DNA from 3 places in the Bacillus sp. 05T21 genome. Region 2 is predicted to be linked to each of the others. Evidence: riboswitches for the same ligand, from Rfam matches in the RefSeq annotation. Region 2 holds a riboswitch; each other region holds the start of a gene.
The links. A riboswitch is a leader RNA that binds a small molecule or an ion and turns the genes downstream of it on or off. The one in region 2 is predicted to bind cyclic di-AMP.
Positions count from the first base shown of each region.

Region 1: it holds a riboswitch for cyclic di-AMP, as region 2 does, so the genes downstream of both, AC1DKZ_RS26965 (amino acid permease) here and AC1DKZ_RS21855 (hypothetical protein) in region 2, are expected to answer to the same signal.
Region 3: it holds a riboswitch for cyclic di-AMP, as region 2 does, so the genes downstream of both, AC1DKZ_RS12430 (APC family permease) here and AC1DKZ_RS21855 (hypothetical protein) in region 2, are expected to answer to the same signal.

Region 1 covers NZ_JBFTMD010000025.1:65,896-70,161, reverse strand. Annotated here, with positions in the region: partial or broken gene AC1DKZ_RS26975 (transposase) at 1-391, shown strand, start outside; gene AC1DKZ_RS26970 (hypothetical protein) at 801-1,361, opposite strand; cyclic di-AMP (ydaO/yuaA leader) riboswitch at 1,743-1,888, shown strand; gene AC1DKZ_RS26965 (amino acid permease) at 1,978-3,474, shown strand; gene AC1DKZ_RS26960 (MgtC/SapB family protein) at 3,500-3,991, shown strand.
Region 2 covers NZ_JBFTMD010000015.1:12,296-16,561, forward strand. Annotated here, with positions in the region: gene thiF (thiazole biosynthesis adenylyltransferase ThiF) at 1-356, shown strand, start outside; gene thiD (bifunctional hydroxymethylpyrimidine kinase/phosphomethylpyrimidine kinase) at 363-1,184, shown strand; cyclic di-AMP (ydaO/yuaA leader) riboswitch at 1,742-1,889, shown strand; gene AC1DKZ_RS21855 (hypothetical protein) at 1,983-2,369, shown strand; gene AC1DKZ_RS21860 (hypothetical protein) at 2,386-2,616, shown strand; cyclic di-AMP (ydaO/yuaA leader) riboswitch at 2,879-3,024, shown strand; gene AC1DKZ_RS21865 (SipW-dependent-type signal peptide-containing protein) at 3,120-3,224, shown strand; gene kdpF (K(+)-transporting ATPase subunit F) at 3,221-3,301, shown strand; gene kdpA (potassium-transporting ATPase subunit KdpA) at 3,321-4,266, shown strand, end outside.
Region 3 covers NZ_JBFTMD010000005.1:46,789-51,054, forward strand. Annotated here, with positions in the region: gene AC1DKZ_RS12415 (hypothetical protein) at 1-233, opposite strand, end outside; gene panE (2-dehydropantoate 2-reductase) at 410-1,342, shown strand; gene AC1DKZ_RS12425 (hypothetical protein) at 1,405-1,533, opposite strand; cyclic di-AMP (ydaO/yuaA leader) riboswitch at 1,673-1,819, shown strand; gene AC1DKZ_RS12430 (APC family permease) at 1,964-3,790, shown strand.

The DNA of each region.
Region 1 (4,266 bases), on a different contig from region 2:
AATTGAAATTTTATTTAAAATGTGGAAATCATTCTTTCAAATTCATCAGTGTAAAAAGATAAAATCAGAAAGATGGGAGTGCCATTTGTATGGACAATTGATTGCCATTCTACTCTGTTCTTCTATCATGTTTCAAATGCGGCAATTACTTCTTATAAAAAAGAAACGAGAACTGAGTGAATATAAGGCCATATATATGATTAAAGATTACTTTCTTCTTCTTTTCCAAGCTATACAGAAAGACACCCAAGAGCTATCAAAGATTCTAATTCGCCTGTTTAACCTCCTACAGCAAAACGGGAGAAAATCTCATCGATATGAGAAGAAAACAGTCTTTGATATATTAGGTGTCGTTTACAATTGTGCCATGTCTGATAATCAAGCGGCTTAATTCAAAAAATGAAACCCGTTAGGGTTTATTTCGTATGCAAATCTTTAAAGCACCTACATATAGGATTTCGAAAAAAAGAAACAATCTCGCTTATCGTTGACGTTACATGAGCTTAGCTTGATAGCGATGGGGTAGCACCACATCGCTATCAAGTTAAGATTCTTAAGTTCCCCCAAAACGAAAAAAGTGAGCCGTATTCGCAAAAATAAATTTTACACATCGTTGACTACTGATAATGATGGGTTATGTGAACTATAAGAAACCTCTGATTATTTAAATCAGAGGTTTACTTTTTTTACATACCTGAAAATGGGTCATTTTTCCATATCGAAAGGGTAGGCAAAGTTTTTTTAATGTTTGTTATTAGCTTTTGTATGAATTTAATTTCAGATAATTGTTTATTGTATTCTTATAATTGAATTAGATATTCATAATCATTTTGAAACATTGTATCTTTTAAAAGTTCGTTTAAATCCATAGCTAGGAAAAGGATTAACATAGATAAGTATTGTTTTCCTCTTTTTGAAGCTCTTTTTCGTAAGAAGGTAGGGGTTTGTTCTTTGGTTTGAAGACATATATAACGTTTTTGAAATGATAAACTTAATATTCGTTTTTCAATTACTTTTATTTGCTTTTTTCGTTGTATATAATCTAAAACAGAATTGTATAGTTTGTGACTTGATCGTTGTTTTCCGCAAATTGTTAGTATCCATATTCTGAAATTGTGATTGTCGTCTAAGTGTTTTGTTAAATCTAAGGTATATTGTAAATAAGGGATATCAGATGATTTACTAGTCCTATGTACAATAAATTCATGATCTATATAAATATACTTTTGAAGGTAAAGCTCTAGCAATATGCTTATTGTAATGAACATTTCTATATTTGATTGTAAAGGAGGTTGTATAGTTTGAGTATCATCATCTACAGATAGTAAGAAAAAAAGCTCAGGGACTGTTAGATATTCCATTTCTTCTTATCACCTTTCTTTAGATAGAATTTGTATATAAATAAATATTCATCTTTTTATTTCATAAATCCTTTTGGATCATTAATAGAACTTAGTTACCAGAACACCACTTATCAGCAGTCAATGTAATTAAAAGTAGTAAAGACACTAGTAGATAATAGACCTAATAAAAATGAGGCATAGTATTTTTATTTAATTCAAACTCTTCTTCATGTATTACTATACTTGTAATTCTCACTTTTTTTAAAGTATGTAACTTAATTTAAGAATTCAAATTATAAATAAAGTGTACAGCGCGAAAAATCCCTCCCCTGAAAAAAACGTTAATTTTCTTGTTTACAAACAAGAGGGCATAGGAGTAATATATTGTACATAAATTCATATCACTATTCGCTGAATCCATATGGAGCGGGGGAACCAAATTTTGTGCGATTGCACTTGGGGTGAATCCTTCTTAAATGAAGGTAGGGCTATTCTCAAGGCCCGAATCCGACAGCTAACCTCGTAAGCGTTTCGAGAGGGGATACTATGGTGATTTTTAAAAACACTGGGTGAACTTTGGTGTCTTTTTTTATACTCTTTTTCTGGAAAATAATTCAAAAAAAGGATGAGATACTTGAAAGAGACACCCATAAAAACGAAAAATTCACTTTTTTCTTTTTCTTCTAATTCCCGACCTTCTGAATTAAGAAGAGAATTAGGGCTGCGACATTTAACAATGATTTCTATAGGTGGAAGCATTGGGACGGGGTTATTTATAGCAAGCGGAAATACGATTCATACAGCAGGACCTGGTGGAGCAATTATAGCTTATTTGTTGATGGGGTGTATTGTTTACCTGTTGATGACCAGCTTGGGAGAAATGGCAGCGTATATGCCTACATCTGGTTCTTTTAGTACGTATGCTTCTAAATTTGTAGATCCTGCATTTGGTTTTGCGATTGGTTGGAATTACTGGTTTAGCTGGACTATTACTCTTGCAGTTGAAATTTCATCAGGAGCTATTCTTATGAAATATTGGTTTCCATACAGTCCATCTATTCTGTGGAGTGCGTTATTCATACTGTTTATGTTTGGAATTAATATTCTTTCAGTGAAACATTATGGAGAAATGGAGTTTTGGCTTTCACTTGTAAAAGTTATTACTATAGTCGTGTTTATTATGTTAGGAATAGCCACGATATTTGGAATTTTCAAAGGAAATCCTATTGGATTTCACAATCTAACAATTGGAGACGCACCGTTTCATGGAGGTTTTCTTTCTATTCTTAGTGTGTTTATGATTGCGGGGTTTTCCTTTCAAGGTACAGAAATGGTCGGAATTGTAGCTGGAGAAAGTAAAGCACCTGAAAAGCATATTCCAAAAGCTGTGCGGCAAATCTTTTGGAGAATTCTCTTATTTTACATACTTACCATTTGCGTAATTGGAGTCATAGTTCCCTACACAGATCCGAATCTAGTTAACAATGATATTAGTAATATTACAATGAGTCCCTTCACACTAGTATTTGAGAAAATTGGGTTTGCATTTGCAGCTTCTATTATGAATGCAGTTATCTTGGTATCTGTTCTATCAGCTGGTAATTCCGGAATGTATGTTGCAACCCGAATGTTATGGGTAATGGCAAGAGAAGGGAAAGCTCCAAAGTGCTTAAAAAAAGTAAATAAACAAGGTGTTCCTATTAATGCATTACTTATGACAACGGCTGTGGCAATCGTAGCGTTTGCAGCTTCTTTATTTGGAGAAGGGCAAGCGTTTATATGGCTTTTGAATGCTTCGGGACTTTGTGGATTTATTGCATGGTTAGGGATTGCTATAAGCCATTATCGTTTTCGTCAGGCTTTTTTACATCAACAAAAGAATTTAAATAAGCTCCCGTATCAAGCAAAGTGGTATCCTATCGGTCCTATTTTGGCTTTTGTAATATGTACTATTATTATATTAGGACAGAATTATTCAGTCTTTATAGGGTCACATGTCGATTGGTATGAAGTACTTGCTACTTATATTGGTTTACTGCTGTTTCTTGTATTTTGGTTCGGCTATAAAATTATAAAAAAAACAAAGGTGATTCCATTACAACAAGTCAATTTAGAGCATGATGATCATTAAGGATGGAAATTAAGGAGACAGAAATATGGAACTAGACATTCTACTTAGGTTACTTGTAGCAATACTTGTTGGAGCAATAATTGGATTAGAACGTCAATGGCACAATTGCATTGCTGGATTACGTACAAATATACTTGTTTCCGTAGGTGCTGCACTTTTTGTACTATTAAGTGTACTCACTCCAACCGATAATACACCTACAAGAATAGCTTCTCAAATTGTAAGCGGGATTGGTTTTTTAGGTGCTGGAGTTATTATGAAAGATGGCTTGACAGTTCGAGGACTGGATACCGCAGCAACCTTATGGTGTTCTGCGGCTGTAGGAACATTAGCAGGTAGCGGCTATTTACTTATAGCTATAACAGGAACCATTCTTATTGTCAGCATAAATAGTTTACTAAGACCTGTTTCGAAATGGGTTTCCGAAAAATCTGAAAAGGGTTTTAAATATTCCCAACAAGTTACCGCACTCTCTTATAGAGTAAAACATAAATCATCAGAGAAAAAAGATTGTTAAAGAGAAGCTAATTTTAAAAACGTTATAAATAATAATAAAAGAGACCTATTCTAGATGGGCAAATAGAGAAATAATTAGTGTGCAATTTATTCAATATTCGAACTGATGAAAAATACTATCTACAAAGTAATCAAAGAATACAGAAGTACATTAAAACCAGCCCTGAGCTGTTTTTGTAGTCCAACCTTACAGTAGCTGTTTATCTTTCTTCCAATATATAAACTAATTACTTAAGGCGTCTAGAAAGGTGGGAGATTCATATCAAACAAATAGAA
Region 2 (4,266 bases):
TATGGAAAAATGAATATTCATGTATGAATGTGCAAAAGATTCGTAAACATAATTGTCTATCGTGTGGTGAACGGGCAGTATATCCATATTTAAATAAGGAAAACACTTCAAAAACAGCAGTGTTATGCGGGAGAAATACAGTTCAAATTAGACCACCTCATAAAGAGGAAATGGATTTTGAACAATATAAAAAATTGCTGAATGATCGTGTGAATGATTTAAATGTAAATCCATATTTATTATCATTTTCGGTTGAAGAAAAGAGATTAGTTGCTTTTAAAGATGGCCGTGTACTTGTACATGGAACGAAAGATATAAGCGAAGCGAAAACAATTTATCATCGCTATTTTGGGTAGAAAAGGATGAGTGGAATGAAAGTGAATAAAGCTTTAACAATTGCAGGGTCTGATAGCGGAGGCGGCGCTGGGATTCAGGCGGATTTAAAAACATTCCAAGAGCTTGGTGTGTATGGAATGACGGCTATTACAGCAATTACTGCTCAAAATACGCTTGGCGTTCAAGGGGTATATCCTGTTTCTTTAGAAGGAATTACGGAACAGCTGAATTCAATTGGTACGGATTTAACGCCAGATGCTGTAAAACTAGGAATGTTATTTAGCAGTGAAATTATTCAAATTGTTGCAGAACATATTAAAAAATTCGGCTGGAATAATATTGTGCTAGATCCTGTTATGATTGCAAAAGGCGGGGCATCATTATTACAACAAGAAGCAGTACAAGCATTAAAAGAATATTTATTGCCAGTAGCAACTGTTGTAACACCGAATGTTCCTGAAGCAGAAGTGTTAACTGGAATGGAGATTCATAATGTAGAAGATAGTAAGGAAGCTGCAAAAGTATTGCATGAATTAGGAGCTAAATATGTTCTTATGAAGGGCGGACATGCAGAATATCAAGGTAATGAAGTAATTGATTTACTCTTTGATGGAGAAGAGTTTATTGAATTTAGAAGCGAGCGAATTCCTTCGAAGCAAACGCACGGAAGCGGGTGTACATTTGCTTCAGCGGTTACAGCAGGACTTGCGAAAGGCTACTTGATGGAAGATGCGGTTCAAGAAGCAAAACGATTTATTAGTATAGCGATTGAAGAGCCGTTGAATATTGGAAGTGGTCATGGGCCGACGAATCATTTTGCGTATAAATTGAATAAAGCGCGTGCATAAGTGAAAATTCAACCAGTGGGGCTATATCCTCACTGGTTATTAAGGTTAATGATTAATAGAAGTTTAATATATGGTAGTGAATTTGATTTAGTTATCTTGTTTAAATGCGTCCTTTTAGATAAATAAAATATATAAAAGGTGTGATGATATTAATATGAAAAATATAAGGTATGGAATCATAGCTTTCTTATTATTACTTAAGTATTTACTATAAATTAATAACAAACAAGAAATTAAAAAAATGATTTCTAGTGTAGTACGGAATTCAGTATAACTAGTAATAGTAACTAAAATCGCTAGAATTAAAAGTAACGAATTACCTAGAATGTTTATTATTTTAATAAAATTATTCTTTTTATCCTCGGTCATATAGCATCCTCGTTTCACGTTTAATTTTTAATCATTTCTTTATTTAGTATTATTACAATACGACTCATGAAAATTCCTATTGAATATAAATATTTATAATGTCTAGCAACAATGAAAAATCCACCTTAAGGATTTTTCATTGTTTACTTTTTCCAAATACAGGAGTAATATATCAGCCAGAATACATTTTTTGTAATACGCTGAGTCCAAATGTATGGAGCGGAGGAACCAATTTGTGCGTCGTCACTAGGGGTGAATCTTTCAATGTTGAAAGTAGGGCTACTCTCAAAGTCCGAATCCGACAGCTAACTTCGTAAGCGTCTTGAGAGAGGGCGGTGCCATGATGGATATATCACTTCGTCGGTCTGATTAGTATAGGAGAATATCAATCTATGTTTGAGTTCTTTTATGCTAAGGAGGATGAGGTACATGGAATTAACGCTTATTTGCGTTGGAGAAAAAAACAAGGTAAAGAGTTTAAGAGAGCTAGTAGCATTTCAGCATGAGTTAATTATTTTTACAGCCAATGAAGAGATAGCGGCTGAAGTTAGAGAGTATGGGTTTGAATCAGCTTATAGCTGTAATAAGGAGAAGGATTTTACTAGTATTTGCACACGTATTAAGAAGGTGATTTTACTAGGGGATGAGCTTCCGATAGTTAGTTTCTTCACAGAACACATTCGTTTTTCTTTTCAAGCGCCTATTACTGTTGTTACAAAGAATAAACGATATCCGGCCAGGCTCTATGAAACAATTGGAGCTAAATTTGTAGTGTTTACGAACTGTGATAATATTTCTTTTTTATTTTTTGAATAAGGTGGGGGAAATGAAGATGAAAGTGTTGTTACTAGGAGATATAGCGAATCGTTGGGCGATATCGGTAGAGCGAGTTCACGAATTGGTAGTGCTCGATCCTCTTTTTCCAGGGCCATATATTATATTACCATCAAAAGATGTTTTGTATTTAGAGGCGGATATTACCGAATATGAGCAGTTACATGCAGAATTATCACAAGTTTATATTCGAGGGAGAAATTTGCGTGCTTTTTTGCGTGGAGAATAAAGGTTGAATGAAAAAAGAGCGAATGCTGAGTGCAACAAGCTATGCACTTCACGTCATTCGCTCTTTTTATTTCATATTTAAAAGATCATTTCTATGAAAAAAAAAGAAAACACAAGAAAATAGATGAAAGAATATTAATAATAAGCAATGTAAGCGTTTAAATGGCGGAATTTTTTCTTATTTTAAGTAATTTGCCTCTTTACAAGTTAAATTTAGAGGAGTATATTTACTCTCATAAATCATTCATGAAATTTCCAAAAAAAACCTAAAATCGCTGAGTTCCAGAAATGGAGCGGGGGAACCAATTTTGTGCATCGTCACTTGGGGTGAATCTTTCAGTTTTGAAAGTAGGGCTACTCTTTAGGCCCGAATCCGACAGCTAACCTCGTAAGCGTTTAGAGAGGAGGTTTACTTTGTGTTGTTCGTTTCGAACACTAAGTAGAGCTTAGTGTTCTTTTTTTGATAACTATATGGTAAAATTTAACAAAAAGTGAGGGGTAGTTATGTTAGATGTCGTAATGATCGGTATTTTTGTTGGGTTAGTCGCATCGATGGCAAGTCTTGCAAGTTGGTCAGATAAAGTTGTGAAAGAAGGGAAGCAATCATGATGATTGCCTTATCGGTTATTGTTGCAGCGATTACGGTGTACTTAGTGTACGCATTATTAAATCCAGAAAAGTTTTAATTAGGGGGAATCATTCATTATGATTTGGGTTGCAGTCGTTATTACAATGCTCTTGTTTATTCTAGTAGCAAAGCCAACGGGGATTTATTTAGAAAAAGCTTTTCAAGGTAGCAAAACGCTAGATAAAGTATTTGGGCCTTTTGAAAAACTTATTTTTAAAATTACGGGTGTAAAAGCATACAATCAAACGTGGAAACAGTACGCATTATCATTAGTTTTACTCAATGGATTTATGATTGTTGTCGTATATTTCATTTTCAGATTACAAGGTGTGCTGCCGCTAAATCCAGCGCATATTGAAGGAATGGAGCCTACACTCGCTTTTAATACGGCAATTAGTTTTATGGCTGATACAAACTTACAGCATTATAGCGGTGAAAATGGTTTATCTTATTTATCACAATTAGTCGGAATTACATTTTTAATGTTTGCGGCACCAGCAACGACGTTAGCGCTCGTTATGGCTTTTATAAGAGGACTCGCTGGAAAAGAACTCGGTAACTTTTTCGTTGATTTTACGAGAGCATTAACGAGAGTTTTTCTTCCTATCGCATTTATTGCGGCGTTAGTCTTTGTCGCACTTGGTGTACCACAAACGTTAGATGGAGCAGTTACAGCACAAACAATTGATGGTGCGAAGCAAAGTATTTTACGTGGTCCAGTTGCATCATTCGTTTCAATTAAGGAACTTGGAAATAACGGCGGTGGATTTTTCGGGGCAAACTCTACACATCCTTTTGAAAATCCAGGGCAAATGAGTAATATTTTGCAAATGATGCTTATGATGTTATTGCCAACAGCACTTCCATTTACGTACGGACGAATGGTAGGAAATAAAAAACAAGGTCGTATCCTTTTCGTTTCACTATTCATGGTATTTTTACTAGGATTTATAACGATTACAACATCTGAATTACATGGAAATCCAGTATTGAACCAAACGGGTATCCAGCATGTGCAAGGAA
Region 3 (4,266 bases), on a different contig from region 2:
ATTTTATTCGTAAATGAAAGATAGTATGCTTCCATATTTTGATGTGAAACATGGAACTCCCCGTAATATGTATTTTCATCTTCAAGATGATCGAGTCGAAAGGGCCGGAAATCATTTTTTTGTAAGAAAGGGAACATATTTTGTTCATATCCACTTTTGAACGAAAATGGGAAAATAAATTGAAAAATAGCTGTTGATACATATTTTTCTTCGATCGTTTGTATTGCCTCCATTTATATTGTTTCCTTTCAATGTAAGCTATAGAAACAACATGCCCTAATCTGCTAAAAAATAACCAGAGGATTTTTATATAATTAAGAATGAAAATTCAGCTTATTTATTAGGCGACATGTATAATGTTATGTATACTAAAAGGAGTAGAATTGTGTTTTGAAAAGGGGGATGTATTATGCGTATTTTAGTATTAGGAGCTGGAGGCGTTGGAGGTTTTTTTGGTGGACGACTTGCCGAAAAGGGAGAAGATGTAACTTTTCTCGTACGTAGTAAACGGAAAGAACAATTAGAGGAAAAAGGTCTTGTTATCCGAAGTATTAACGGCGATTTTTCATTTCAACCGAAGCTAATAACGAAAGAAGATATTACCACTCCATTTGATGTGATTTTATTCTCAACAAAAGCGTATCACCTAAACGAGGCAATAACAGATTTGAAACCATTTGTAGGAGAGAATACAGTAATAATTCCAGTGTTAAATGGTATCGCTCATTTAACACTATTACAAAAGGAATTCGACGTGGAAAAAGTAATTGGCGGTTTATGCTTTATCGAGACGACGTTAAACGATCAAGGAGAAATTGTACAAACTAGTGTTGCCAACAGACTTGTATTTGGGGAAATTAAGCCTCAAGATTCAGAGAGAATAAAGCTTATTTCTAAAACATTTGCAGATACAAAAGCTAGTTTTGTTTTAAGTGAAAATATTGTGCAAGATATGTGGCATAAATATTTATTTATCACCGTAATGTCAGGTGTGACAACATTAATGCGTGCGCCGATAGGACCGATTCGCGAGAGTGATGGAGGCCGAGAATTTATTAGAAACTTATTTGAAGAATCAGTGCAAATCATGAAATCTATGGGGGCTCCAGTTAAGGACAATATCGTCCAGGAACATATGAAAACGATTGATAAAATTTCGTATGATATGAAGTCATCTATGCAGCGTGATATGGAAAAAGGCTCGCTCATTGAAGGGAAATACTTGCAAGGGTATTTACTTGATTTAGCAGAACAGTTTTCGATAGATACTCCTTTGTTAGGAGCTGTGCATCAAAATTTAAAGGTATATGAAAAAATGATTTTAAATAAAGAAATGGTATGAAAAAGAGTAAAGGATAGCAAAATATAAATGTTGCTATCCTTTTTTTGTTTCTTTTTGACAATTTATTCGTTTCTTTTCGGTTTATCTGTCGTATTTCGTTCTCTTTCACGTTTACCATATAGCTGATTAATTTCATTTGCTACTGCATCTAAATATGAATCGGAAAAAAGTGGCTTCTTTTCTTTAGACATACGGGTCTCCTTTGTGGATTTTTAGTATTCATTATGTATATTTTTCAGTGGATTATGCGCAATCGTTTTAATTTTTTTCTTTTTAAAAATTTTTGTTTACTTTTTGAAAATAAAGGAGTATTATAATCCACAGTTTCAATTTTCTAAATCGCTGAAGCCGCATGGTGCGGGGGACCCGTTCTTATGGATTAGTACATAATCCAATGGGGTGAATCCTTGAAAAAGGTAGGGCTACTCATAGGCCCGAATCCGACAGCTAACCTCGTAAGCGTTATATTGAGAAGGAAGGTGGAGCTTGTGCGACAAAAAAAATAATGTCTACAAGTCTATTTCATTATGGCTTGTAGACATTTTTTGTTTTCTGAAGAAATAGTTTATCCGCTGTAATTAGCAGAAAAATTCGTGCAAAATTATTGGAGAGTGGACAGCGTTGGTTTCATCTATCAAAAGGTTTTTAATTGGAAGGCCGTTAAAATCAACTGAGTTAGGAGAGCAAAAGCTTAATAAAACGAAGGCGCTAGCAATTTTATCTTCTGACGCATTGTCATCGGTTGCATACGGACCAGAGCAAATTTTAATTGCTTTAGCAGGTCTTGGAGCAGTAGCTTATTGGTATTCCATTCCGATTGCTATTGGGGTATTAGTATTATTGACAGCTCTTATTTTATCTTATCGACAAATTATTTTTGCTTACCCTCATGGCGGCGGGGCATATGTTGTATCAAAAGAGAATTTAGGGATGAATCCAGGCTTAATAGCAGGAGGATCTTTATTAGTTGATTACATTTTAACGGTTGCAGTAAGTGTATCTGCGGGTACAGATGCGCTCACATCTGCTTTTCCTAGCTTACATGCACATAATGTAATCATTGCGATTATATTTGTCATATTGATTACCATCTTAAATTTAAGAGGCGTAACGGAATCAGCTTCCGTTTTAGCATATCCTGTTTATTTATTCGTTTTAGCACTATTTATATTAATTGGTGTAGGGATATACAATATTTTAACGGGACACGTTTCGCAGGCTTTGCATTCGCCAATTGGAACGCCAGTTGCAGGAATTAGTTTGTTCTTACTGTTACGAGCATTTGCTTCAGGAAGCTCTGCTTTAACGGGTGTTGAGGCGATATCTAACGCAATTCCAAACTTTAAAGATCCTGCACCTAACAATGCAGCGAAAACATTGCTTGCAATGGGTGCATTACTTGCAGTTTTATTTTCTGGAATTGTCTTTTTAGCTTATTATTACGGAATTAATCCAAGTAAGGAAGTAACAGTCGTTTCACAAATTGCTGAACAAACTTTTGGACGTAATTTCATGTACTATTTCATACAAGGTACAACAGCTTTAATATTAATTCTTGCGGCTAACACAGGTTATTCTGCATTTCCGCTATTAGCGGTTAATCTTGCAAAAGACAAGTTCATACCGAGAATGTTTACGATTAGAGGAGACCGCCTAGGTTATTCAAACGGTATTATTATACTTGGGATTTCTTCGATTATTTTAATTGTAGCTTTTCAGGGGAAAACAGAACACTTGATTCCGCTATATGCAGTAGGGGTATTTATTCCGTTTACACTTTCTCAAACTGGAATGGTACTAAAATGGCTTCGTGAAAAGCCTGAAGGATGGGCTTTAAGATTAACGCTTAATTTAATTGGTGCAGTCATTAGTTTTATCGTAATGAGTATGTTCTTTTTAACTAAATTCGCACAAGTTTGGTCGATCCTTATTTTCTTACCTGCCATTATCTTCTTGTTCCATCGAATAAAGAAGCATTATGATGCAGTGGGGGATCAATTAAGTTTAAAAACTTGTGAACCACTTGTTCCGATTGAAGGGAATGTAATTGTCGTTCCTGTAGCTGGTATGACTCATGTAGTAGAAAATTCATTGAACTATGCTAAGGCTCTTTCTGCAGATCAAGTTATCGCTGTATATGTTGCTTTTGACAGAGAAGAGGAAAAGAAATTTGAAGAGAAATGGGAGAAGTGGCAACCTGAAGTAAGGCTTGTTACATTACATTCTCATTATAGAAGCATTATTCAGCCGCTTACAAAATTTATTGACACAGTGCAATATAAAGCGAGTGAATCAAATTACCGAGTTACGGTCGTTATACCACAGTTTATTCCGAAAAAAGGTTGGCATAACATTCTTCATAATCAGTCTAGTTTACTCATTCGTGCGTATTTACTCTATAAAAGAAATGTTGTTATTACGACAGTACCGTATCATTTGAAAAAGTAAGGAAATTTTTTAAGGATAACTTCACGAAAGTGAAGTTATCCTTTTTGTGTATATGCTATGCATAATTGCATATGGATCCGAAAAGTATATTAGTATAATTTTAATGATTATGAATATGTAGTGTTTCCTGTTGTGGTATATAGATAGTTTAATCGAGAAAGTGAATTGAATTTTATTTTGGGATAAGGACATGAGATCTTGAAAATAAAGGGAATTAAAATACTTCTTTACGTTATATAAATAGCTGTGTTTAAATGACCTTACAGTACAAAACTTACATGAAAACAAAACGAAATTTCATACTTTCATACGTTAATTGGTTTAAAATGAATAATATTTTCATGTAATATATTCACTGTGTGAATGTGGAAATCGCAATAAAATAGAAAATTTATACAGTTTTATTCATACTAAGCACATATGAAAAGTTATGAAGTGTTTTATAACAATAAGTAAGTACTGTAGAAAAAAGTTAG